3 regions of the Virgibacillus tibetensis genome follow, and region 2 is predicted to be linked to each of the others. Evidence: riboswitches for the same ligand, from Rfam matches in the RefSeq annotation. Region 2 holds a riboswitch; each other region holds the start of a gene.
What was found. Region 2 has a riboswitch for S-adenosylmethionine ahead of solA (N-methyl-L-tryptophan oxidase). Riboswitches for the same ligand answer to the same signal wherever they lie in the genome.
Positions count from the first base shown of each region.

Region 1: it holds a riboswitch for S-adenosylmethionine, as region 2 does, so the genes downstream of both, ssuE (NADPH-dependent FMN reductase) here and solA (N-methyl-L-tryptophan oxidase) in region 2, are expected to answer to the same signal.
Region 3: it holds a riboswitch for S-adenosylmethionine, as region 2 does, so the genes downstream of both, metK (methionine adenosyltransferase) here and solA (N-methyl-L-tryptophan oxidase) in region 2, are expected to answer to the same signal.

Region 1 is NZ_JARZFX010000024.1:16,636-25,120, forward strand. Features, by position in the region: gene QGM71_RS20935 (LLM class flavin-dependent oxidoreductase) at 1-1,159, opposite strand, end outside; gene ssuE (NADPH-dependent FMN reductase) at 1,203-1,754, opposite strand; SAM riboswitch class I at 1,920-2,027, opposite strand; gene QGM71_RS20945 (UPF0182 family membrane protein) at 2,182-4,893, opposite strand; gene QGM71_RS20950 (VOC family protein) at 5,154-5,552, opposite strand; gene QGM71_RS20955 (phosphosulfolactate synthase) at 5,597-6,361, opposite strand; gene QGM71_RS20960 (2-phosphosulfolactate phosphatase) at 6,358-7,050, opposite strand; gene QGM71_RS20965 (phosphoadenylyl-sulfate reductase) at 7,289-8,002, shown strand; gene QGM71_RS20970 (inorganic phosphate transporter) at 8,019-8,485, shown strand, end outside.
Region 2 is NZ_JARZFX010000012.1:20,471-28,955, forward strand. Features, by position in the region: gene QGM71_RS17195 (spermine/spermidine synthase domain-containing protein) at 1-177, shown strand, start outside; gene QGM71_RS17200 (hypothetical protein) at 583-1,242, shown strand; gene QGM71_RS17205 (hypothetical protein) at 1,382-1,714, opposite strand; gene QGM71_RS17210 (serine hydrolase domain-containing protein) at 2,208-3,227, shown strand; gene QGM71_RS17215 (GNAT family N-acetyltransferase) at 3,304-3,741, shown strand; gene QGM71_RS17220 (hypothetical protein) at 3,842-4,138, opposite strand; gene QGM71_RS17225 (2OG-Fe(II) oxygenase) at 4,336-4,992, opposite strand; SAM riboswitch class I at 5,293-5,394, shown strand; gene solA (N-methyl-L-tryptophan oxidase) at 5,495-6,649, shown strand; gene QGM71_RS17235 (MetQ/NlpA family ABC transporter substrate-binding protein) at 6,684-7,532, shown strand; gene QGM71_RS17240 (methionine ABC transporter ATP-binding protein) at 7,638-8,485, shown strand, end outside.
Region 3 is NZ_JARZFX010000009.1:6,425-14,909, forward strand. Features, by position in the region: gene QGM71_RS15330 (tetraprenyl-beta-curcumene synthase family protein) at 1-108, opposite strand, end outside; gene QGM71_RS15335 (gamma carbonic anhydrase) at 188-703, shown strand; gene metK (methionine adenosyltransferase) at 752-1,951, opposite strand; SAM riboswitch class I at 2,077-2,184, opposite strand; gene pckA (phosphoenolpyruvate carboxykinase (ATP)) at 2,397-3,983, shown strand; gene QGM71_RS15350 (ABC transporter substrate-binding protein) at 4,268-5,257, shown strand; gene QGM71_RS15355 (ABC transporter ATP-binding protein) at 5,270-6,085, shown strand; gene QGM71_RS15360 (ABC transporter permease) at 6,069-6,875, shown strand; gene ytkD (RNA deprotection pyrophosphohydrolase) at 6,904-7,371, opposite strand; gene QGM71_RS15370 (hypothetical protein) at 7,412-7,942, opposite strand; gene QGM71_RS15375 (hydrolase) at 8,076-8,396, opposite strand.

The sequences.
Region 1 (8,485 bases), on a different contig from region 2:
CCCATTCCTCCATCGTATCGGCAATTTGTTCGGGTGATCCGACAGCATAGGCGCTCATGCCGCCAATACCTACAAAGTTCTTGATCTCTTCAACTGTCCATTGTTTATTAGGGTCTATTTTTGTAAAACCTTCAAGCGCTGAACGAATCGAATCATTCTCTATATAACTGATAACCTGATCTGAGTCATATTCGGATAAATCTATTCCGGTCCAACCACCAAATAAAGCTAATGCTCCTTCATGGCTGATATGATTCTTATACTCATTATATTTCGCATGAGCTTCTTCTTCCGTTCTGCCGACGATCGGTGTAAACATCGTAAGAATTTTGACTTCTTCTTGTGATCTCCCAGTTTTCTCGATATCATCCCGCAGCCGTTTAACCGTCTCTTTAGCTACGGTTAATGTTGGTGAACCAATAAAAACACATTCTGCGTTTTCAGCTGCAAATGCACGACCTTTCGCAGATGCTCCCGCTTGATAAATGACAGGTGTCCGTTGGAGTGATGGCTCGCTTAAATGGGCGCCAGGGACTTTAAAGTATTTCCCTTCATGATGAATATCATGTACTTTGCTGGGATCAGTGAAAATACCGTTTTCTTTATCCAACTTAACTGCATCCTTTTCCCAGCTTCCTTCCCATAGTTTATAGCACACATCCAAGTATTCTGCCGCTAAATCATACCGCTCATCATGTTTCATTTGATCTTCCAAACCCATATTAACTGCTGCACTTTTCAGGTAGGAGGTGACAATGTTCCAGCCCACACGTCCCTTCGTCAAATGATCTAATGTAGTCATCCTGCGAGCAAATGGATAGGGATGCTCATGCGTAACTGAAGCTGTCACACCAAATCCGAGATGCTTTGTTACTGCAGCCATTAACGGTACAACTAATAACGGGTCATTAACTGGGGATTGTGCCCCCTGACGCACTGCTGCATCTCTTGATCCTTCATAAACATCATACGTACCCAGCACATCTGCAATGAAAACAGCATCAAATCGTCCTTTCTCCAATGTTTTAGCAAGTTCAATCCAATACTCGCTATCTTTATAACGGTGGGACTCATCTTCCGGATGGGTCCATAAGCCCGGAGACTGATGACCAGCACAGTTCATATCAAAAGCATTCAAATAAATTCTTCTTTTTGCCATATTATTTTTCCTCCTTTAGGTTATTGTTCATGTTTACAGATACTTAGTAAGTTGATGAGACTACCGGATTTTGATTGTTTACTAATTCGAGAAAGTAATAAAGCTGCTTTTTTGTACGTCCTAATAGATCCTCATCTATAATTGGATTTTTCTTATTTTTATCTATTTGACTATCAAGTAAGTAAAGTCCTTTTAAATTATGGCCTTTTAATGTTGCCAGCACTGGTTTCAATGTATACTCAAGCGCCAGGAGGTGGGACATACTTCCGCCTGTCATTAATGGTAATACTGGCGTATGTTGCAACACATCCTGTGGGAGTACATCAATTAATGCTTTGAGAACTCCAGAATAAGCGCCTTTATAAACCGGAGATCCAACAATAACTCCTCTAGCATTCTGTATTAATGTCGCAATTTCTTTGATAGCCGGACTTTCAAAATTCCCCTGAAATATGTCTTTATGTGGTGCATCTTTTACGGAAATATGACTTACCTTGAAATTTTCATCTTGAATTAAGTCTCCTAAGTATTTCAGCACTTTATCAGACCGGGAATATTCAGAGGGACTTCCTGATAAAATAACGATGTCACTCATGACGATCAACCTTTCTTTTCGCAATTTTTTATAGTCGTGTTCTAATTCGATGTGTCATTTTTTCACTGGACTTCTTGAACTAGCTATGCCTAACTGTATATTTCCACAAAATAGCCCCCTTTTCTTTAATGAGAAAAGAGGGCTGTTCCATTTTAGTTATTTCCACTCTTATCTCTCAAGAATTGCTCCCGCTGGAATTAGCACCTTTCTGACATATGTCAGAGGTTGCTGAAGCTTCATAGGGCCAGTTCCCTCAGCTTCTCTTGATAAGAATATTTAATTATTAGATATAGTGTATTCGAATTAATCCGATAAATCAAGTATGAATTTAGAATTAACTTAAAATTGCCAATAACATATTCAATATATTACAGTCCATACAACGAACAAAAGCGCTCCAACTAACTGGAGCGCCTTCCTATAATACTTATTCAACTTCGCTTAACATATTTTCTATTTCAGTCATAATCTCTCCAGCTTCTTCCCAGTTTCCTTGAGATAATGCATTCTGATAAGCATTAAACAAATCCGAGAACTCGAGTAGCGTTTCTTCTGCACCAGTAATGACCTGTACTGGATCTTCTGTTCCCTCAGCAGCTTCTTCATCCACTTCAACTTGCACTTCTGGGTCAATCAGTGCGAGCATCCGCTCAAGGGCAATGTCAAAGTTTTCTTCCATTACAATATGATCTTCATATGCAATGACAATTTGTTTAACTTCAGGTAGTGATGTTGCATTGGATGATTCAATATAAATCGGTTCTACATACATGACCGTATCCTCAATTGGAATTGCTAACAGATTTCCCCGTATAACCTCTGATCCGCCTTGTGACCATAAATTCAACTGTTGGGAGATCGTACTGTCCTGATTTATCCGGTTCTCTATTTGTTGCGGTCCATACACATTTTTTTGTTTAGGGAACTGGTAAACAAACAGTTCTCCATAATTATCTCCATCATTCCGAACACCCATCCACGCAACCATGTTTTGACGATTTCTTGGCGTATATGGCATCATAAGAATAAATTCTTCTTCATCATATTCAGGTAACTTCATGGTGATATAGTAAGGTTCAACGTCTACGTCTTTATTGAAATATTTTTCAGTGGGAAATTGCCAAAAATCTTCCCGATTATAGAATACTTCTAAATTAGACATATGATATGTTCCAAACATAGCAGCCTGGATGGAAAACAACATTTCAGGATAACGGAAATGCGCTTGCACATCTTCTGGTATCTCTTCCGTAAATAAATCAGGGAATATATTCTGATAGGTTTGCAGCAATGGCTCATCCGGATCTACAATATAAAAATCCACTTCCCCAGTATAAGCATCAATGACTACTTTTACCGAATTTCGAATATAATTTTCATTGCCTTTATGTGACTCTGCATATGGATAACGTTCGGCCGTTAAATAAGCGTCTATAATCCAAGCAAGACTGCCATCATCCCTGACAAAAATATATGGATCTTGATCATATTGGAAAAACGGTGCGATTCGCTTTACCCTCTCCATAATATTACGTGTCTCCAGCAATTGGCTTTCCTCCGTTATTTGGTCAGACACCAGCATTCTGAAAGAGCCTTCACTCAAGGAAAACAACAGCCGATTGATCCCAGCTAAAGGAATTCCTGAATCTCCTTCAAAACGGGAGGAGATGTTTTCATCACCTGACGGGTAATCAAATTCATCAACTTTTGTCCCAACAATAACATTTCCATAAGGTTCTTCGCCAAAGTAAATCTGTGGACGCGTTATATCCAGCACGCCTTTTGGCGGCAGATTGCTCAACATATATTCGGGTTGACCCTGCCTGGTAACCTTATTAACATGACTCATCGCCACCCCGTACCCATGGGTATATCTCAAGTTTTGGTTAACCCATGTTTGTGCCTGTGATGGCAGGTCTCCTGTACTTAATTCTCTTGCACCAATAAAGACCTGCTCGTACTCTCCATCAATTTCATAACGATCAATATCAATATCATTAAATCGATAATACGTACGAAATGTCTGCAGTTGATTATATATATCGAGCAATGGTCTTGAATCATTAACTCGTACGTTATCAATAGTCAGTTGATTTCGCTCGATCATTTCTGCGTCCAGGGAATCATTACCCGGGTGTTCTTTTTCTTCGATACGATCTAAATCATAAGCATCCCTCGTAAAAGAAAGGTTATGCTCCAGATAAGGGGTTTCTTTAGAGAATTCATTAGGTGAAACAACATAATTCTGTACAAGTGCGGAAGTTATTTGACCTGCTATTACCAGTACCAAGTAAACAACTACTGGAACAGCCATCGAAACTAACTTTCCACGGTTCAGTGAAATGATCATCCAAATCGTTCCAATGATTGCTGCAGCTGCCAGAATATACGATTTCGGAATATTAATAAGCTGGTCTGTATAACTTAAGCCATGCACTACACTCTCCTGAAATATATTCACATTATTTGTCAAAAGCGTGCCATATGGCGCCAATAGATGCAGGCCAGCCAGAAGCAAGCCAATGAATCCAAGTGTTATGCCCATGTGCAGCTGGGCTGAACGGCTCATTCGGTACATATTGAAAACAGAATAAGCACCTGCCTCCAGAATCAAGAAGAAGATACTAAAGCCAAGCAAGAGATAAATAACAAACTCTACAAATGGCAGGATAAATAAATAGAATGAAATATCCATGTTAAAATAAGGATCGGTTTCACCAAATGTTGCATGATTCAGTAATTTCAGGAATGGCTCCCAACCTATCCCCTGCACAATACTGCTGCCAATTGCTCCAATAAATAGTGCAGCAGCAAATATGATAAGATTACTCATTTTCCGGTTCAGTACAACTGGTGGCAGCTGGTGCTGGTCGAAATGATTAATATATGACTTTCGTATCCATGAAAGTGTTAAATAACTAAGTGCAAAAAACAGGAAAAACCCTATAGCACCAAGCAATACTTTACTTCCCAAAATAGTAGTATACACATCACTAAAGCCAAGTGTACTCATCCATATGTAATCTGTGATCCAATCAAAAGCGAATAAGGACAAAATAAAGAGTAATACCAGGATACCCAGTATAACGCCGATCCGATTACCGATCCGCTTCCACTTCTCAATTTGTTTTACATTCATTTTTTCTCTAAAATCCAAATGGTCAACCCCCTATGAAACTAGTATTATCCTTATCTATGATAACAGAAATCCGGAATACTTTCTTTCCCCAGATAAATCCAGCAGTATTTTTTTGCAAACAGTAAATCAGCATATCAATAACCTGAATAGAAATGGAGAGAACCAAACAGTGTGGTCCCCTCCTGCAGCTAATTTATCTCCATCCATCTTTATATTTTATCGCCTGATCAGGAGGTATTTCTCAACTAATCCAAATTACGTTAATAAGCCATTACAGGGTCATGATAATACTTGAATTCCAATAAGTTATTAGCTGGGTCCACCAGGAAAAATGTCATATGTTCCTCTTGTTTTCCTTCAAAACGTATCATTTGTTCTTTAAAAAATGGTAATTTTTCTCTAATTGCACATTTCAGCGCCTGATCATATTCTTCCTTATCCAAAAAGGTAACCCCAAAATGACGTGGATACATTTGAGGCATTTCATCTATACTATCTGGGTTTAAATGACAAACTACCTGGTCACCAAAAAAATCAAATGTTACCCGATCATTATATCTTCTTGCCATTCTGCATCCCAATTTTTCATAAAAGTCTGCAGTTTCATCCAACTCCTTACATGGGATCGCTAAATGAAACACTTTATTTGTTTCTCTCATACCAATTCCTCCTCGAAAAAAATGAGCCTTAGTTAGCTTAACTTCTACACATCCAGATAAAACGTGTCCGATCGCAACCCTAAACGTAATGTTTCTAAAGAAATAACATCTGATAAAGGAATATTGGCAAGATTGACATTCGAACCCACTTGTTGAATAAAAAAAGTTTGCATTGCTTTAGTTGGCGCTTCAAAAATTAACTGTTCAAACGAAATACCAGAATCCGTGAGTTGTTCAAAAATGTCTGTTCGCACTTTTCCGTCTTCCTGACATATTCCACCAGTACCACTTTCTCTCGCTTCTGTGATCACTTTCTTTGCACCGGCCTCCATATCCTCATGAATGTATTCAATCCATTCAGCTGAACTCTGATCCCTGGATTTGGAAGCATCTTTATTGCCCACTTCGCTAAAAACTGTAAATTCTGTTGCAAAATCGCGGATGAACCTTGCTTTATTTGTATTGGATAGTGCCACAGTCCCGTTGGAAATCTCAATATAGTTACAGTTAAATTGCTTGCAGTAGTTATAAAAGTCATCTATTTTATCCTTATTTAAAAACTTTTCAAATAACGTTCCCCCAAAAAAATACTCAACATTATGAACACCCAGATAATCTATCTTTTGCTGTATAAAAGTTGTTACAAGTGACGTACCCCAACCAAATTTAACGAAATCAATATAGTCACTTGCGCTGTTAATAGTATCCTTGAATAAATTCAACGGCGCTCCATTGTCAATTAAGACAGTTAACCCTTTATCTCTTGGCTTCACTTCCCTTGCTGGTAAAATTAACTCTGGCTTCATCATTTATAGACCCTCTCAATCATCGGAATTTTACACGTCTTATTTATTTTCATTACGAAATCTGAATGCAGCTCCCTTAAACAATAATCAACATCCACTGATGCAAATGCATCATTCTCCATGTCAAAAAATTTATCAGCCACATGGGAGTGTCTAATTCTTTCTATTGCTTTCTGAGAAGAAACAGCATTTGAGTCTTCTAGTATTGCTTTAATATACTCGGCACAAGCAAGATCGTCATCCCCGCTCGGATGGGATGCGATGATATGAATGGTTTTCTTTCTTCCATCCACCAATTTCTTTTTAATAAATTCTGCTGTGTTTCTCGCATTTGTAAATCCAGTAACAAAGAGGTGTTTTGATTGCAAACAATTTAAGGTAGCTCGAACACCATTAGTTGTCTTTTGAATCAGTGTTTTTCGGAAAAGATTTTCTTTACTTACTTTATATGGAGAATTATCTAAATCAAAGCCCTCTATGGCCAGGCCATCCTCCTCACCAGCCAACAGATAATCAGGTTTTTCCTCTTTCAGTTGAAAGGCCTGCTTCGTTGTTTCTGCAAGAAATATGCAGGAAGCCCCATTTATAAAGGCATAATGAGCAACTGTAAATGCACGAATAACATCAATTACAATCGTAATATCGGCAGAGATCGGTGGAGATTTTCTGCCCTGATATATAGTGATCTGCATCGGCATATCCCCTATCTGCAATTTTAGGATTTCCTGCTCGCGAGGAACATACACCATGTATATTCGCCCAGTACATATTCGTTACATACCCTAGTAAATCTTCTATTTTCAATGAAATGGGCTCTTACTCCTTTAACACTATGCTGTTCAACTGAATACATTTACTTTAGGGCGAATACCTATATAAATTCTTTCGAAAAAAATATATTGGAAATTCAGAATAAAGTGAGGGGAAGATATGGAGAGCGAACTGACCTACGATAGATGGGATCACCACTTACAGGCACAAATAAATAACAATCCAGGAGATTTTATGGAGGTAATTAAGTGGGCCTTTGATACCTATAGAGAAAGAATAATATATTCCTGCAGCTTTGGAGCAGAGGGGATAGTTCTCATTGATTTAATTTATAAAGTGAATCCATATGCAACTGTAGTCTTTCTGGATACGGATTTGCACTTTAAAGAAACCTATTCCCTAATTGATGAAGTGAAACTAAGCTATCCGAAACTTAACATAAAAATACTCAAATCCTCTTTAACATTAGATCAACAAGCAGTTAAATATGAAAGCAAGTTATGGGAACACAAGCCAAACCTGTGCTGTCACCTCAGAAAAATAGAACCCTTGGAAAAGGAGCTGAAAAATGCAGATGCCTGGTTTTCCGGATTACGGAGAGAACAATCGATCAGCAGACAAAACACAGAATATGTAAATAAAGATGAACGGTTCAAACGAGTGAAGATATGTCCCCTAATTCACTGGAAATGGGATGATGTCTGGGAATATATTAAACTGAATAACCTCCATTATAATGAATTGCATGATAAAAATTACCCCAGTATTGGTTGTGAGATGTGCACCCTCCCAGTAACAGGCGATGATCAAAATACCCGGTCTGGCAGATGGGCAGATTTTGAAAAAAAAGAGTGTGGGCTCCACCAAGCTTAAGTAGGAGCTGTTTACATTGATAATTATAATCCTCTTATTTCTAACAGCCTTCTTTTTCGCTGTAAATATTGGGGCGAGTGGTGCTGCGGCTTCGATGGGAATTGCCTACGGGTCAGGCGCAATAAAAAATAAGCGATTAGCATTAGCTATTTGTGCTATTGGCGTGTTCCTCGGGGCTGCAATTGGTGGAGGAGAAGTCGTGAAAACACTTGGCTCGGAAATCATTCCGGAAAGCATCGTATCTGCTCAGGTTGCGCTCATCATCCTTAGTTCTGCCTCGGTTTCTCTGTTTATTGCAAATCTAAGCGGTATCCCGCTTTCTACAAGTGAAGTTACCGTTGGCGCAGTAGTAGGTGTTGGCATTGCATTTAATGTACTGTATGTTGAGACACTCGTTACTATTGTTATGTACTGGATTTTTCTCCCCTTTGTTGCCTTTCTCCTGGCATATGTGACGAATAAAGGAATAGCCGTTGTTACGAG
Region 2 (8,485 bases):
TTTAAATTCGCAGAAAAAAACATGTCTACAAGTAAATATGACTTTGTTTTTACAGATTTATGGCATGATGTTTCTGATGGAATAGACATGTATTTAAAAATGAAAAAATATGAAAGACTTAGTCCCAATACTGTATTTACGTATTGGATTGAAAAGTCTATCTTGTGCTATTTATAACAGAGTTACAGTGAGCGATCCTCAAAAAGAGGTTCGCTTATTTGTGTCTTCTGAGCCAAACAGAATATAGAAGTCCGTGGGGTGTGATCCTGCACGCTAGTCCTTTTCAGAGATGGGTTCTTATGTGGTGCTTCGGAAAGATATTCGCTTTTCGCGGGCGAAGGTTTAGCATCCCCATGTAGAGAGCTGGTGATTTTATTATATATAGATACATTTTCTAAACATGTGTGTTACATAGATGAAGAGACGACATTCTATGTAGTTAAATAACTATCCTCTTGGAGAATTTAAAGGTAATATAATTGTCCATACGGGAGATGAAAAAAATAACGTGCGTCTCATAAAGTGATATAATGATAGAAAGGGCTATTAGCCTATGTAGTTCAAACAAATTGGGGTGAGGTCATGTTTAAATCGGTATTATTTTATACAAACAAATTAAAGCCAATGAAGCGTTTTTATGCAAATGTACTGGAATTGGATATTACGGATTCGGGAAGTGAATATTTCACTGTGAATGTAGGAGAGACAGATATTACATTCCAACACTCGGAAACGCCATCATTTTACCATTTCGCAATCAATACTCCAGGTAATCAGTTTATCATCATGAAAGAATGGATAGAGAGTAAATTGACATTGAACCTAAGCGGGGGCGTAGACAAAATTTACTACCAAAGTCTTGGTGCAGATTCCATTTATTTTGAAGATCCTGCAGGGAACCTGATCGAGTTAATTGCCCGCAGGAATCGAGATCTGTTCGGCCCCTTGACGAAGGAGGCATTCTTCGATGTAAGTGAAGTTGCAGTAACGACGCCATATCTTTCCCAGGTCGGAGAAGAGCTGCAGGATATCGGAGTCCCGCTCCGGCATGGGACAGAAGTTGAACCTGATGAAGCGAATTACCTGGGAAGAGGCGATTCCTTTGTCGTTCTTGTACCACCAGCCTGGAAGTGGGAGTTTGCGAAAAGGAAGACAGAGACACATCCGCTTGAAATCACATTCCAGGATGGGCAGCATGTCACGTTGAATGCAGAAGGGGTTATTGTGTCTTATAAAGATTAATAGGTATGTGTTTATTTTAATCTAGTAGCTATTACGTAATCCCTGTTACATGCTTTTTTTGGCAATGTAGCGGGGATACTTATTTTGAGAAAAAAGACCGACCAGAACAAAACGATATATGTTACGCCTTCTGCTCGTATTACTGCAAATGATATTCTTTTAAAAATTGTATTTCTTCCTTTGATAAAGGCTGATTCTTAATCCTTAACCTTCCTTCCAGCATCGCTTTTCCATTCACCACATCACTTTCTGACAGAATACATGGGATTTCATACGACACGGGATTTCCTTCCTGATCGTAAAACAAATAGCCTTCTTTATCGTCAAAAATAAAAGAGTTGATTTTCATATTTGGTGTTATAAAAAGCGTGATCTTTTCAACGTCATTCCACATTACTTTTATAAGCGTCTTTTTCTTTATCTTCTTTTCGATTAAAGCTTTCAAAGCGCTTAACGAAATTGCTTCTTCCATTGTCTTTACTCCCTTCAAGTAGTTGTTTATCAGCATAGAATTAATTCTCATTCTCTTTATCTTTAACATATATTTATCTTGTTAATCCACTTTTAAAGCTTCAGTCATGTTTTGGACTCGAAGTGAATGCGGGGGCTCGTCCTATGCATTATAATGAAGGGAACAACTTAGCTGAAACGCCTGTTGCACAAAACCGAACAGTTCCTGCCACCGTTCGGTTTAACTAGAAGCTTTGCATCATAGACGAATTTATCCTGGTATCGGGCGGGCACCTGTGGAACAGATGGGCTGACTGCATTGGCATTGACGCTTACGGGAAGCAGTCATTACATATGATTTTCCAGACCAGCCAAATGAGCTGCTTTCCTATTTTTCAAGTGAGTCCCCGGAGAATCACCCAAAACTAAAGAAATCATTTCAATAAGGGGGAGGATTTATTTTCTATTATGTCGAATAAAGTAACAATCATGAAACTAAAGAAAGCAGTGGAATAATGATAATAGATGAAAAGAAAAACAAACGGTTTGATTTAGTAGTATCTAATGTAAGGAAAACATCTGAAGAAGTAGACTGTTCAGGTGCATCGGCTTTTATTATTCATAATGATAAAATAGTTACAGAAGAATATTGGGGGGAGCATTCTAAGGAACCCAATGCAAGACCTATACAAAAAGACACACAGTTTCATGTTGCATCAGTACGGAAAAGTTACATAGGTTTCGCAGTTGCATTTGCGGTAAATGAAGGGTACATAGGCTCAATAGATGACTCAATTCTAAAATACCTTCCACTGAATAAGATGCAAATATTAAATGGAACTACAATAAGACATTTATTAACACATACACATGGTTTAAAGAGTGTTAATGGGGAGATTACCCGAGAATTTCAGGCAGGTAAGAATTGGGCGTACCGAGGTATTGGAATTAATATTTTGACGCAAATCGTTAAAAATACAACTGGAAAATCGGTAGCTGAGATAGTAATTAACAAAGCACTTAAACCTCTAAATTTAATGGAGACAGGATGGTACAGTGAAATAAATGAAAAACTTGTTGATGTAATACGACAACCTAATGATAAAAGTTGGACTACAAGTAATAGTACCGACGGCGACAAGATGAATATGTATGTATCACCAAGGGACTTGGCTAAATGGGGATATTTTCATCTTAAACAGGGATATGTAAATGGGAAACAAATTATAGCAAATAAAACTATAGATATGGCTACATCCCTTCAAAGCCCCAGTTTATTAGATACTGAACTACCACAAAACGGCTATTTGTGGTTCGTAAAAGACTTACCTGCTAGAAAAACAGAAATTGGTCAACTTGTACCGAAATGCTCCTATCAAATATTAGGCTATACAGGAGTAACTCTCCTGGTTATACCGCAGCATAATCTCGTTGCAGTGCGTGCATTTAATAGTTTTGGCTCTCCTGATGGATTTGATTATTTAGCCGATGTTCGAAAATTTGGCGATACTATAATGACATGCTTATTTAACTAAATGCTCAAGTGTCAACACAGTTTTAATTACAGAAGCTATGTTAAACTTAGCTAAAATTTCAAAAAGGGGAATAATGATGGATACTTTAACAATTAAAGAACTTCAATCAAAAAATGAAATAGTAGAAGCATTTCCAGTTATGAAACAATTACGAACTCACCTCAACGAAGAAACATATGTCGATTTAGTTTTAGAGGCAAAAGAGAAAGATAGATATAAAATGTTTGCTTTAATTGATGGAGAAGAGATAGTTGCGGTAACTGGTTTTATGCCTATGATAACATTATATTATGGTAGATTTGTATGGGTATGTGATTTAGTGACCGCAACGAATAAGCGTTCAAAAGGGTATGGTGAAAAGCTACTTTCATATGTTCATGAATGGGCAAAAGAAAACAATTATGAAAGTGTTGCTTTGTCTTCGGGATTACAGCGTACGAATGCACACCGTTTTTATGAAAATAGAATGGGTTATGAAAAAGTAAGTTTTGTATTCAAAGCGTCTTTGAAATAAGTTGCTATCGAACTAACGCACTCTCTTTAGTTAAAGATGATACGATTAAAAAATACATACTATAACCGTTCCTTATATTAATGTGATGAGAGTAACATATTTAATGAATCGGCTGAATACGTGGTGCTGTGATTAGAAGGGTAGGGCCCACTAATACGTCAACATCTTCAAATGCTTTTACTAACAAACGGCGTTCTTGCTGCTCCTGTAAATAGTGGTTGGCGTTAGTTATTACACCGACTTCAAGTATAACACGGACATCGGTTCCAAATCCTTCCAGATTGCTCTGTAGCATGTCATGATGATAGTAGGCAGATTCTGCTGCAAGAAGGGTATACCCTGCATTTATTGACGTGGATAATTCAAGAATTTCATTTTGGAAAACAATTGACCCCATTTCCTCCATCTTCTTGACTATCCTATGCAAACACTGGGGGCGTTAACGACACTGGAGAGCGTCTTTAGCATGTTCGGTTAAGGATAAGACCATCAACTAGATTCATGCTTTCTTTATGACGAATAATTATACAAACATTGCCAGGCATTGTTCGCATACTGGAAGCATGAGAAGAACCGTCCCTATGATTGTATTGATTATCTAACTCTTTGTCTTCTCATCCATTGTGTAGCTACCCATTTTTCTCCTGCGATTACGGGCGATCCACCGTGTAAGGTTCGTTCATTTAGGTCGTGGTTGGTATAGAAGTATTCAAAGTAAACCGCCATCCCCTTTTTCGGCGAAACGGAGAAATTCAGCTCGGGGAAAAAGGTTTCTCCGCCTTGTTCGACCTCATTTAAGTACATGATCAGCGTGCTGATCCGATTATTTTTGGAAGCTTTGCTTGTAGCTGAGAAATAATCAAAATGAGCTTTATACTCTTGTCCAGGCGTATATTTTAGAATTTGGAGCCCTTCTGCGTGTTCGGCGGGGATGTTCATAATATTGGATACTCTTTTTTCAATGGTAGACAGAATGTCATGTTCATTTTCTTCAAAAAACATGCTGCTGCTTGTTCGAATTTCATTTACTTCCCGGGAATCTCCGATTTTTGAACGATGCATGTTATCTTTTGATAATCGAATGAGTTCGTCGCACTCTTCATCGCACAATACATTCCCTAAAACTACCACGAGCGGTTCTTCCAGACGGGCAACAATATGAATCTCTCGATCTTCTGTTTGAAACCGGTTTTCGACGTGATGAAAAACGGTTTGTTCTTTATCGGAAGTTTGTTCGTTTACCTTTGTCAACGTGCATCGACTCCTTCAATAATTTTAATTTCTGAACAAGGCTTTCTGGATGTAGTGTTCCAGTATTATTATACTACAATTTTCTTTATTTTTAGTGAATTATCTTTATTTTTAGTAAATTACGGTCTTTAACTATGGTGCGTTAGTTTAACAAGGTATAATTCACCATGGTGTAGAATTGTACGAACAGTGGCAGGCACTGTTCGCATACTGGAAGCATGAGAATCGCTTCCATGATAGAAAACTTGACAATTCGTGTAGAACTATGTAGAATATTGTCAAATTACATAATTAATTTTTTTCTTATCTAGAGAGGTTGAGGGACTGGCCCGAAGACGCCTCGGCAACAGACAAATGCTTGTACTGTGCCAATTCCAGCTAGCGATGCTAGGCAGATGAGAAGAGTGATAACTCAGTTTAAACTCTTCTTTAATAATGAAGAGTTTTTTTCGTTCTTGCATTTGCATTTCAAGAGAAAAACATCAGAAAAGGAGACAGGAACATGACTGAGAAAATACAACAAAAACTAGATGCAGATGTAGCGGTGATTGGATTAGGCTCGATGGGGAGTTTTGCATTTTGGCAGCTTGCTAGAATGGAAGAAAGCGTAATCGGGTTTGAACAATATAGACCAGGTCATGAACATGGTGCAGGCCATGGGGAAACACGGATTTTCCGGACGGCCTACGGAGAAGGTGTAGATTATGTTCCATTGCTGCAGGAAGCACGTGGCCTATGGAGAGAGCTTGAAGCTGAAACAAACGTAGAAATCTATACTGAAAATGGTGGAACAATGTTTGGTCCTGAGGGGGATCTATTTATAGAAACGGTAGAGGAAAGTGTCCATACGTACAAGCTTCCGCATAAAGCGTGGAAGGGAGAAGAAGCAAGAAAGCATTTTCCAACGATTAATTTTCAGGATCATCATAAAGTGATCCATGAACAATTAGCCGGGTTCATTCGACCAGAACTAGCAATTGAAACAGCTGTAAAACGAGGCGAAGAGCTTGGTGGGACTGTATATTCTGACAGCCGTGTGACAGCAATCAAGCCAGATCCTGACGGTGTATCCATTTGGTGTGGTGATACGCATTTTAGAGTGAAAAAGGTTGTTGTGGCAGCAGGCGGATGGACGACAGATCTTTTGCCAGATGTTCACTTGCCTGTAGAACTTGAACGCCAGGTTTTGGTTTGGTATGATGCGAAAAATCCTGAATTGTTTAAAGCGGAAAACTTTCCGATATTTTCCCGAGTTAAGGACGGTCTAGGCTTTTATGGTTTCCCAAGCCTTGATGGGAAGACTGTAAAAGTTGCCATCCATCACGGTGGTGAATCGGTTGATCATCCGGAGAATGTCGACAGAGAAATTCATGATACGGATTTGGAACCAGTGAATCGACTCGTAAAAAAATATTTGCCGAACCTTAAAGAGGAACCTATTAAAGCGAAGACATGCTTTTATACGAATACACCGGATGAAAATTTTGTTGTCGGTCCTGCACCAAATTATGATAATGTAACACTTCTTGGACCAATGGCGGGACATGGTTTCAAGTTTGCACCAGTTATGGGGAAAATTGCAGCACAATTAGCAACAGGTCAACAGCCTGTATTACCAATCGATATCTTTGATCCAGGTCGATTCAACAAAAAATAAAAAAACATAATTTATGAGAGAGAAGGAAAATAGAATGAAAAAGAGTTTAATTGGAAAGACGTTTGTATTTTTAATTGGTGTATCATTACTTTTACTGGCAGCTTGCGGCTCTACAGAAAATTCAGGGGATGAGGTAATTAAAGTAGGAGTTGGTTCAGCAGAAATACCAACATGGAATCTTGTAAAAGACTTAGCTGAAGAGGAAGGAATTACCCTTGAAATTGTAAAGTTTGATGATTACGTTCAGCCAAACCTTGCCTTGGATAGTGGAGAAATTGATTTAAATGCCTTTCAGACCGTTGTGTATTTTGATAACTTCATAACCGAAAGAGACCTTGATTTATCAGCGATAGGAACAACATCCATTTGGCCGATGGGAATTTACTCCCAGGATAAAGGGGATATAAGTGACCTGGAAGAAGGCGATCAGATTATTATACCGAATGATCCGACAAATCTAGGTAGAGCGCTACTCCTTATAGAAAAAGCAGGACTCATTACATTGGAAGAGGACTTTGATGGACAAGGTGGAACAGAGAATATTGCAGAAAACCCTAAAAATCTTGAAATCACCCCCGTTGATTCCGGACAAACTGCTCGTGGTTTAGAGGATGCCGCTGCTTCTGTCATTAACTCAGATATGGCGATTAAAGCCGGTTTAAATCCAACAAATGATCCGGTATTCAGGGAGGATTCGGGTAATAAATCCTATATTAATATCATTGCTGCACCTACAGATGAAAAAGACAATGTAAGCTATAGTAAAATTGTAGAAATCTATCATAGCGACGAAGTATCTAGTTTTATAGAGGAAGAGTTCGGTGGAGCAGCGGTACCTGTTAAAGAACCGATTTCTTACTTGGACGATTACAAACAAAATTAAATAGCTTTATTGGATACTAGCCTGTTTGTTTTACTAGCAGGCTAGTATTTTTAAAGATGCTAAATTATATTAAAAATTACGAACTTTATAGGGGAGAGTAAACATATGATACTGCTGAAAGATGTTTATAAAGAGTATGGAAAGAAGAAAGAGAAGAAAGTTCATGCATTAAAAGGCATCAATCTCTCCATTGATAAAGGTGAAATTTTTGGGGTGGTAGGTTTTAGTGGTGCTGGTAAAAGTACCTTAATCCGTTGTGTGAATCTACTAGAACGTCCAACTTCCGGAAAGGTTTTCATTAATGGTATTGATTTATTGGATCTAGCACCGAAAGACTTACGAAAAAGCAGGAAAAAGATTGGAATGATTTTTCAGCAATATAACTTACTTTCATCCAAAACAATTTTTCACAATGTTGCGATGCCACTTATATTGGAAGGTAAACCAAAAGAAGAAATAAAAGAGAAGGTTGAGGAATTATTAGATTTTGTTGGTTTGGGTGATAAAACAAATCAATACCCAGAACAACTTTCTGGGGGACAGAAGCAGCGTGTTGGTATCGCCCGTGCACTAGCAACAGATCCGGACATCCTTTTATGTGATGAAGCAACATCGGCCCTTGATCCAAATACGACCGAAGCTGTTTTAGAGGTATTAAAAAGAGTACGGGATGAATTCAAGGTGACCATTTTAATGATTACACATGAAATGAATGTCATTAAAGATATTTGTGATCGAGTGGCAGTCATGGAGAATGGAGAAATTGTTGAACAAGGGTCGGTTGTCGATGTGTTTACAGAGCCGCAAACAAGCATTGCAGAAAGTTTTGTGCGGACTGTGCTTAATACAAATACACCACAATCTGTAAAATCCTTTATTAATGATGAAAATCAAATAGGTGTGGGAGGATTTTATAGAGTCCTTTTCAAAGGAGTATCAACAGGAGCCCCTTT
Region 3 (8,485 bases), on a different contig from region 2:
CTCTGCACGATTTCTCCAATACGCCAGCTCTTTTTTTACTGCGGGAAAAAGTTTACGGTAAACAGTAAACATAAATGATAATGCGGATGTTGGTATACGACTTGCCAACTTATATCCTCCATTCTAGAAAACGTACTCTTATCTTTGCTATACTAACTATATCACCATATTTTTTAGGAGGATACAAATGATACAATCATATAAAGGCGCAAAACCATCTATTCATGAAACAGCTTTTATTGCAAAAGATGCCACGGTTATCGGAGATGTCACAATTGATGAACAGTCTGGTGTTTGGTTTAAAACCGTTATACGTGGCGATATTTCCCCAATCATGATTGGGAAACGTGTCAGTATTCAAGACTTGTCCATGCTTCATCAAAGCCCGAACCTTCCATTAATTATTGAAGATGATGTGACAATTGGCCACCAGGTTACACTGCATTCTTCAGTCATACGAAAGAATGCTTTAATAGGAATGGGTTCTATTATATTGGATGGCGCCGAAATTGGGGAAAGTGCATTTATAGGTGCTGGAAGCCTAGTACCACCTGGCAAAAAGATTCCACCACATACATTGGCACTTGGAAGACCAGCAAAGGTGGTTCGAAAGTTAACGGATGAGGATTACGCTGAGATGGAACGAGTTAGAACTTCCTATGTGGAAAAAGCAGCGTATTATAGAATAAACACAGAAATGTAAAGCCATGTAAACAGGCAATCCTACCATACGATAGGATTGCCTGTTTGATTATTTAGCAGTTAATGCTTTGAGTTCCTCTACCTTATCAGTTTTCTCCCAGGGGAATAAAATATCCGTTCTGCCAAAATGCCCATAAGCAGCTGTATTTTTAAAGATAGGCTTTTGTAAATCAAGCATACGAATAATTCCCGCAGGACGTAAGTCAAATATTTTTCGAACCGTATCAACTAAGATGTCTTCGCTTACGGTCCCTGTCTCAAAAGTGTTGATCGCAATGGAGACTGGTTCGGCTACCCCGATTGCATATGCCAACTGTACTTCGCAGGTTTTAGCTAGGCCTGCTGCTACGATATTCTTAGCAACGTATCGTGCTGCATAGGCTGCAGAACGGTCTACCTTTGTTGAATCTTTACCACTAAAAGCTCCTCCACCGTGACGAGCATATCCACCATAAGTGTCAACAATTATCTTACGACCTGTCAAACCTGCATCACCTTGAGGTCCACCGATAACAAATCGGCCTGTCGGATTAATAAAATACTTGGTCGACTTATCTAACAATTCCTTGGGAACTACTGGGCCGATAACATGTTCTATTATATCTTTTTCAATTTGTTCGTTCGTAACACCCTGATGGTGCTGGGTTGATATAACAATGGTATCAACTCGTACAGGTGTGTTATTTTCATCATATTCAACAGTTACTTGAGTCTTTCCGTCCGGACGTATATAATCTAGTATTTTTTCTTTACGTACATCTGCTAGGCGCTTTGCCAGTTTATGAGCCAGTGAAATAGGCAGAGGCATTAATTCTTCTGTTTCATCACAAGCGAAACCAAACATTAACCCTTGATCTCCTGCACCAATTGAAGCAATTTCCTCATCGCTTTTTTTTCCTTGACGAGTTTCTAATGCAGTATCCACACCACTTGCAATATCAACAGACTGTTCATCAATTGCTGTCAGCACTGCACAGGTTTCTGCATCAAAACCGTATTTCGCACGTGTATAACCTATTTCTTTTATTGTTTTACGGACAATTGCTGGGATATCTACATACGTATTCGTAGATATTTCCCCGGCAACTAATACTAATCCTGTGGTTACTATAGTTTCGCAGGCCACACGGGCGTATGGGTCTTCCTTTAATATTTCATCCAGGATTGCATCTGATATCTGATCAGAAATTTTATCTGGATGTCCTTCCGTTACTGATTCGGATGTAAATAAACGACGATTCGCAGCCATTTGGCTAAATCCTCCCTTTATATGGTAATACGGTACTCTATATCTTATGATTTGTATTCATTCAAAGTCATTAATCAACAAAAAAAGCCTTTCCTGCAATTGAGGAAAGGGTCTGTGGCCTTTCGCTCTTATTGTTCAAGGAAAATTCCTTGCTCCAGGTGAGCACCTTTTCACATGACGTGATGGTTGCTGGGCTTCATCGGGGCTGTCCCTCCACCAACTCTGAATAAGAGAGTATCCGTTCGAATTTAGCTTAAACGAAATAGGGCTGGTATGTCAACTATTTATAGAGGTCTAACAATAATGACACGAAATTATTTAAAATTAATACTATTATTAGTATGGACTATACTTTCAAATGTGTTATACTATTAATCAGATTTAAGAAATATACATTATTATCTAGTTGTCTCCATACAAAATCATCAAAAAGGCAGGTATCTACATGAAAACTGTTGAAAAAGTATTATTAAAGAAATTGAGTTCGCATAGGAACATACTAACTAATCTTACTGTACCACGTTTAGTAGAGAAAATATTATCCAGGAATGAAGGAATACTAACAGCTACTGGAGCTGTTCGTGCAACTACTGGAACATATACAGGGCGATCACCTAAAGACAAATTCATCGTCAAGGATGAAGTTTGTGAAGATGTTGTTAATTGGGGTTCTGTAAACCAAGCAATTGATGAAGATTCCTTTAATAAACTTTATAAAAAAGTTGTAACTTATTTAAGTGAGAAAGAAGAATTGTATCAATTTAAAGGCTTTGCGGGTGCAGATGCTAATTATCGCTTACCTATTAAGGTGATTAATGAATACGCATGGCATAATCTTTTTGCTCGTCAGTTATTTATTACCCCTGAAGAATCCGAACTAGAAACGCACGAATCCGAATTTACTGTAATATCAGCTCCAACATACAAAGCGGATCCTGCTGTAGATGGCACTAACTCTGAAACTTTTATTCTTGTGTCTTTCAAACAGCGTGTGATTTTAATTGGTGGGACAGAATATGCCGGTGAAATTAAGAAATCAATTTTCTCTGTTATGAATTATTTATTACCTCGTCAGAATATTTTATCCATGCACTGTTCAGCAAACGTTGGTCTGGAAGGAGATGTTTCATTGTTCTTTGGATTATCGGGAACTGGTAAAACAACTTTGTCTGCTGACCCATACCGACGCTTGATTGGTGATGACGAACATGGATGGGGACCTAATGGTGTTTTCAATATTGAAGGCGGCTGTTACGCTAAGTGCATCAATTTGTCAAAGGAAAAGGAGCCTCAGATCTATGATGCTATTCGCTTCGGGTCTGTCCTGGAAAATGTAATACTGGACGACGATACTCGACTTCCTAACTATGATGATACTTCTCTAACCGAGAATACTCGTGCAGCATACCCATTGGAAAATATTGATAACATTGTAACTCCGAGTGTTGCAGGACATCCGAATACAATTATTTTCCTTACTGCTGATGCATCTGGTACATTACCACCAATCAGCAAGTTAACGAAAGAGCAGGCGATGTATCACTTCTTAAGTGGATACACTAGTAAATTAGCTGGTACAGAACGCGGGGTTACAGAACCTCAGGCAACTTTTTCAGCTTGTTTTGGCTCTCCATTTTTACCATTAGCACCATCAACTTATGCCGAGATGCTTGGTGAAAAAATCGATCTCTATGATTCCAATGTGTTTTTGGTTAATACTGGTTGGACCGGTGGCTCATATGGTGTTGGTGAACGTATGAAGCTTTCCTATACCCGTGCCATGGTTCATTCAGCTTTAGAAGGTGAGCTGAACACTGTTGAAACCACTATTGATGAAGTATTTGGCTTAGAAATCCCAATTCATGTTCCAGGTGTACCTGATGAAGTGCTTGTACCAAAGAATACGTGGGAAGATAAGAATGCTTATGAGTCTACAGCAAAATCACTCGCTTCAAAATTTCATGAAAACTTCAATAAATTTACACAGGCAAGTGATTCTATTAAGCAAGCAGGTCCACTTTATAAAGGATAGTATGAATTTGTTTCCTCATCCCAAAAGGATTTTATTTATATGAGTGAAAGGTTAAACAGGTTAAGCCGTTTATCCGTATTAAAGCAAAATAATGTTGGATTTATGCTGACAACCGACCTCTGTATAGAGGTCGGCTTTTTTATTTCTTAAATTAGATTGCAACCCTATTTTATCGTGATTTCTTGTAGTTCTTTTAATCTCCTCCCCATAGGCATTCACACATTTTTTCATAAAAGCATAAAATAGTTTGACATATCATTACTGAACTGAAAGGGTCGAATTATATGAAAAGAGTCAGATATCTCGTTTTATTTCCGTCTGTATTACTCCTTTTTCTTTCCGCTTGCAATACAAATGAAACCACCAAGATCCAGCTTGCAGAAGTTACACGTTCTCTATTTTATGCCCCTCAATATGTAGCGATAGAAAAAGGTTTTTTTGAAGAAGAAGGGTTGGATGTGGATTTGCAAACAACCTGGGGTGGCGACACGACAATGACAGCCTTATTATCAGGAGGAGCAGATATAGCTCTAGTTGGATCAGAAACCTCGATTTACGTCTATGCACAAGATTCAAGGGATTATGCGATTAATTTTGCGCAATTGACTCAAACAGATGGGACATTTCTTGTTGCGAAAGAGCCGAAACCTGATTTTACATGGGAAGACCTTACTAATAGTACTTTCTTGGGCCAGCGCAAAGGTGGTATGCCACAGATGGTAGGTGAGTATGTATTAAAGCAAAATGGTATTGATCCTCATAACGACTTGAACCTTTTACAAAACATTGATTTTGCCAATATTCCTGGTGCATTTGTTTCGGGTGATGCAGATTATGTTCAGCTATTCGAACCAACTGCAAGTATTTTTGAAAAAGAAGGTCAAGGTCATATTGTTGCTTCTTTTGGTGAGGAATCTGGAAAAGTTCCCTACACCGTTTTCATGACAAAACAAAGCTATATTGACGAAAATGAAGACAGTGTAATAAGTTTCACGAAAGCAATATATAAAGCACAGCAATGGGTTCAGAAAAATAGCTCAGAAGAAATTGCAAAAGTAATTGAACCTTATTTTGAAGATACAGACTTAGATATACTAACTGCATCCATTGAGCGCTATAAGGAACAGGATTCTTTTGCGACTGACCCTATTTTAGATGAAGAAGAATGGAATAATTTAAAGAATATTATGGAGGAAGCTGGTGAATTACCGGCCGATGTTCCACATGAGGAGCTTGTAAATACACAAATAGCAGAAGAAGTTATTAATAACTAAGGAGGAGATCTGTTGTCATTTCTAACCTTAGATCATGTTTCCCATCACTATTTTTCCAAAAACAGCTATACCAAAGCTTTAGATGATATCAACCTATCTATAAAAGAAGGTGAATTTGTTGCACTGCTTGGACCTAGCGGTTGCGGCAAATCAACTATCCTATCAATCATCGCAGGTATTATGAAACAAACTGCTGGTAATGTGTTATTACAGCAAAAAACGATAAAGGATTCAGAGCTAGCCATTGGCTATATGCTTCAACAAGATTATCTATTTCCCTGGAAAACAATTATTAGTAATGTTTTACTAGGCCCCAAAATTTCCAATAATAAGTCAGAAAAAATGGAAAGAAAAGCTTTGAAATTGCTTGCCGAAGTTGGCTTATCGGAAGTAGCCGATGCCTTCCCCAGTTCTCTATCTGGGGGGATGCGACAACGTGCAGCTTTAGTTCGGACATTGATAAATGATCCGAAGATATTATTGCTGGATGAACCATTTTCAGCACTGGATTATCAGACAAAACTAAAACTTGAAGATCTCGTATCAAGTCTTTTAAAAAGCTTCAACAAAACAACCATTCTGGTTACACATGATATTGGCGAAGCTATTGCAATGAGTGACCGTATTTTCATTATGAACGCCAACCCAGGGGCTATTGCAAAAGTATTTGAAGTACCAATTGAACTACGTAATGAAACTCCTTTTTTGGTTAGAAGACATCCAAAATTTCAACTTATTTTTGATAAGATATGGGATGAATTAGATAAAAAAGAAGCAGAATCTGTGGACCAAAAGGCGGTGTCACCAATTAATGGAACCAAAAGCTGATCATCTACTTTTTGAGAACTATAAAAATGAGTTGAAACAAGAGAAGAAAGTCGTTTTTATTTGGCAAATAAGTATTTTGCTAGCTTTCTTTACTCTTTGGGAAATCGCCAGTCGTTTTTATTGGATCGACCCATTGTTGTTCAGCTCCCCGTACAGGGTTTTTAAGTTACTGGCAACCAGGTTTAACGATGGCTCTATGATCACCCATGTACAAGTAACTCTTTTTGAAACTGTTCTTGGCTTTATAATTGGAACAATAGCAGGGATTCTTATTGCGACACTTTTATGGTCCTCCAAAAGATTTTCCAGGATAATTGACCCCTACCTTGTAATTCTAAATGCAATGCCAAAAGTTGCTCTCGGGCCTATCATCATTGTTGCACTAGGTCCAGGATATATATCCATTATTGCAATGGGTGCGATCATATCTGTAATTATTACCACACTTGTTGTATACTCTGCGTTCAACGAAGTAGATCCAAATTATGAAAAAGTCTTAAAAAGTCTGGGAGCGACCAGGTGGCAATGTTTCAAGGAAGCTATTTTTCCGGCAACCATACCAGCTATGATTTCTACATTAAAAGTAAATGTAGGTCTCTCCTGGGTAGGTGTCATTGTTGGGGAATTTCTAGTCTCGAAGCAAGGACTTGGTTATTTAATTATCTACGGATTCCAGGTGTTTGATTTTACATTAGTTATGGCAAGTTTAGTGTTAATTGCAATTTTTGCAGCAATTATGTACAAAATCGTAGAAAAGCTAGAGTATTGGTTAATTAAGCATTCAATCTGAATAAAAAAATCGCCATTCAGGCGATTTTTTAATATACATTTTTTATATGATCCATGCAATGCTTTAATACTTCATCCTTCATAATAAAGCTGAACTGTTGATTATATTTTATATTCTCAGGTATGGATTCTAACAGAACTGGACCTTCTGTTTCAAAATATGACTTTTGTTGAACAAGCTTATCTATCTTAGCATAGTACACATTCTTAATCACATTTTCACTTTTCCCTGATACAAAGTATTGACCAACGTAATGAAGGTTATCTACTGACCCACCAGTTTCTTCCTTCACTTCCCGTAAAGCAGCTTGTTTGGCTGTTTCACCCTCTTCTACCTTACCACCTGGAAATTCCAACCCTCTTTCCTTATGTTTCGTTAATAGCCATCTATCCTTATATCTGCAAATTACCCATACATGCTTCGGTTGATCTGAAAAGGGATGGTTATCAAATGATAATTTTACTTGGTTGTTATAGTAGTCTCTAAAAATATACATTGTTTCAGCTGCCTTTATTAATTCAATTATGTGCTTACAATTACGCGTGTTTAATATTCGTTATTTTCCATTCCTCATCGAATGTCAATTCAATCTCTACTCTATAATCACCATATAAATCCAAATGGTTTTCCTGCGTGATCTTAATAACATTCTCTTCTACTTGTATCATATCATATGCATTATCTTTCATGAACCATGGTGGTGTTTCCGTTGGGAGTATATAGAGTCCGTCTGGCTCTTCAGTAAAGTAAAAATCAACGTATATTTCTGCAACATCTCTTGTTGTTACACGCTCAAAAGCATGAAGTAATGACTCTTTCGTGTCGAAATCTTTCACCTTATAATTATCATCTATTTCTTGTACAATTAACTTCATAAATTGATCTGTTAAAAACACTAACTTTTCATGAGTCAATTCCGGGGTTTCTTCCTCTGATACTTCTTCTCCTTGCACCTGATCTTCAGCTGACACTGTTATTGAATTACTTGCATTACTTATAGTTAATAATGATATAAGAGTCATAAAAATAATTACCCACTTTATATTAAGTCGTTGTTGGTCTTTCATAGTCGATTCCTCCCTCTTAGTGTGTATTAATGGTTTCTACTTTCACTATTCCTTTTATACTATAAACGTAAACATAATTTCTTAGAAAAACAGGAATAAAACACTAGTTAAAGTATTTTATTCCTCTATCTTCTTACATATGATTATCTTCTAAAATGCCCATACTTTTGATATGATCCTTTGCTTGCTCATCGCCCAATTCATATAGCATTTGATACGCTTCTGTAATGCCTGCATCGTATTTATCATTTGCCTTATCATTATGATAGGGCATTATTGGAATATGAGCCCGCCAAAACGCTCCCATACTTGCCTCATGCATCTCATTCATTTTTTCCCGTAATAAGACAACCTCGTCCTCCGTTGCGTGGATAATAAATTCATCGTTGTTGCTATATTCAATTTGTGAGATTTCTCCTGATGCAATGCTTACGTAAAATTTTTTTCTTTCCATATAGCACCTCCTACTACTAATTTGGCTTAAAATTGCATAAGCATGTATTATTTCTTAATGAAAAAAACCATCATTTAGGATGGTTTAAT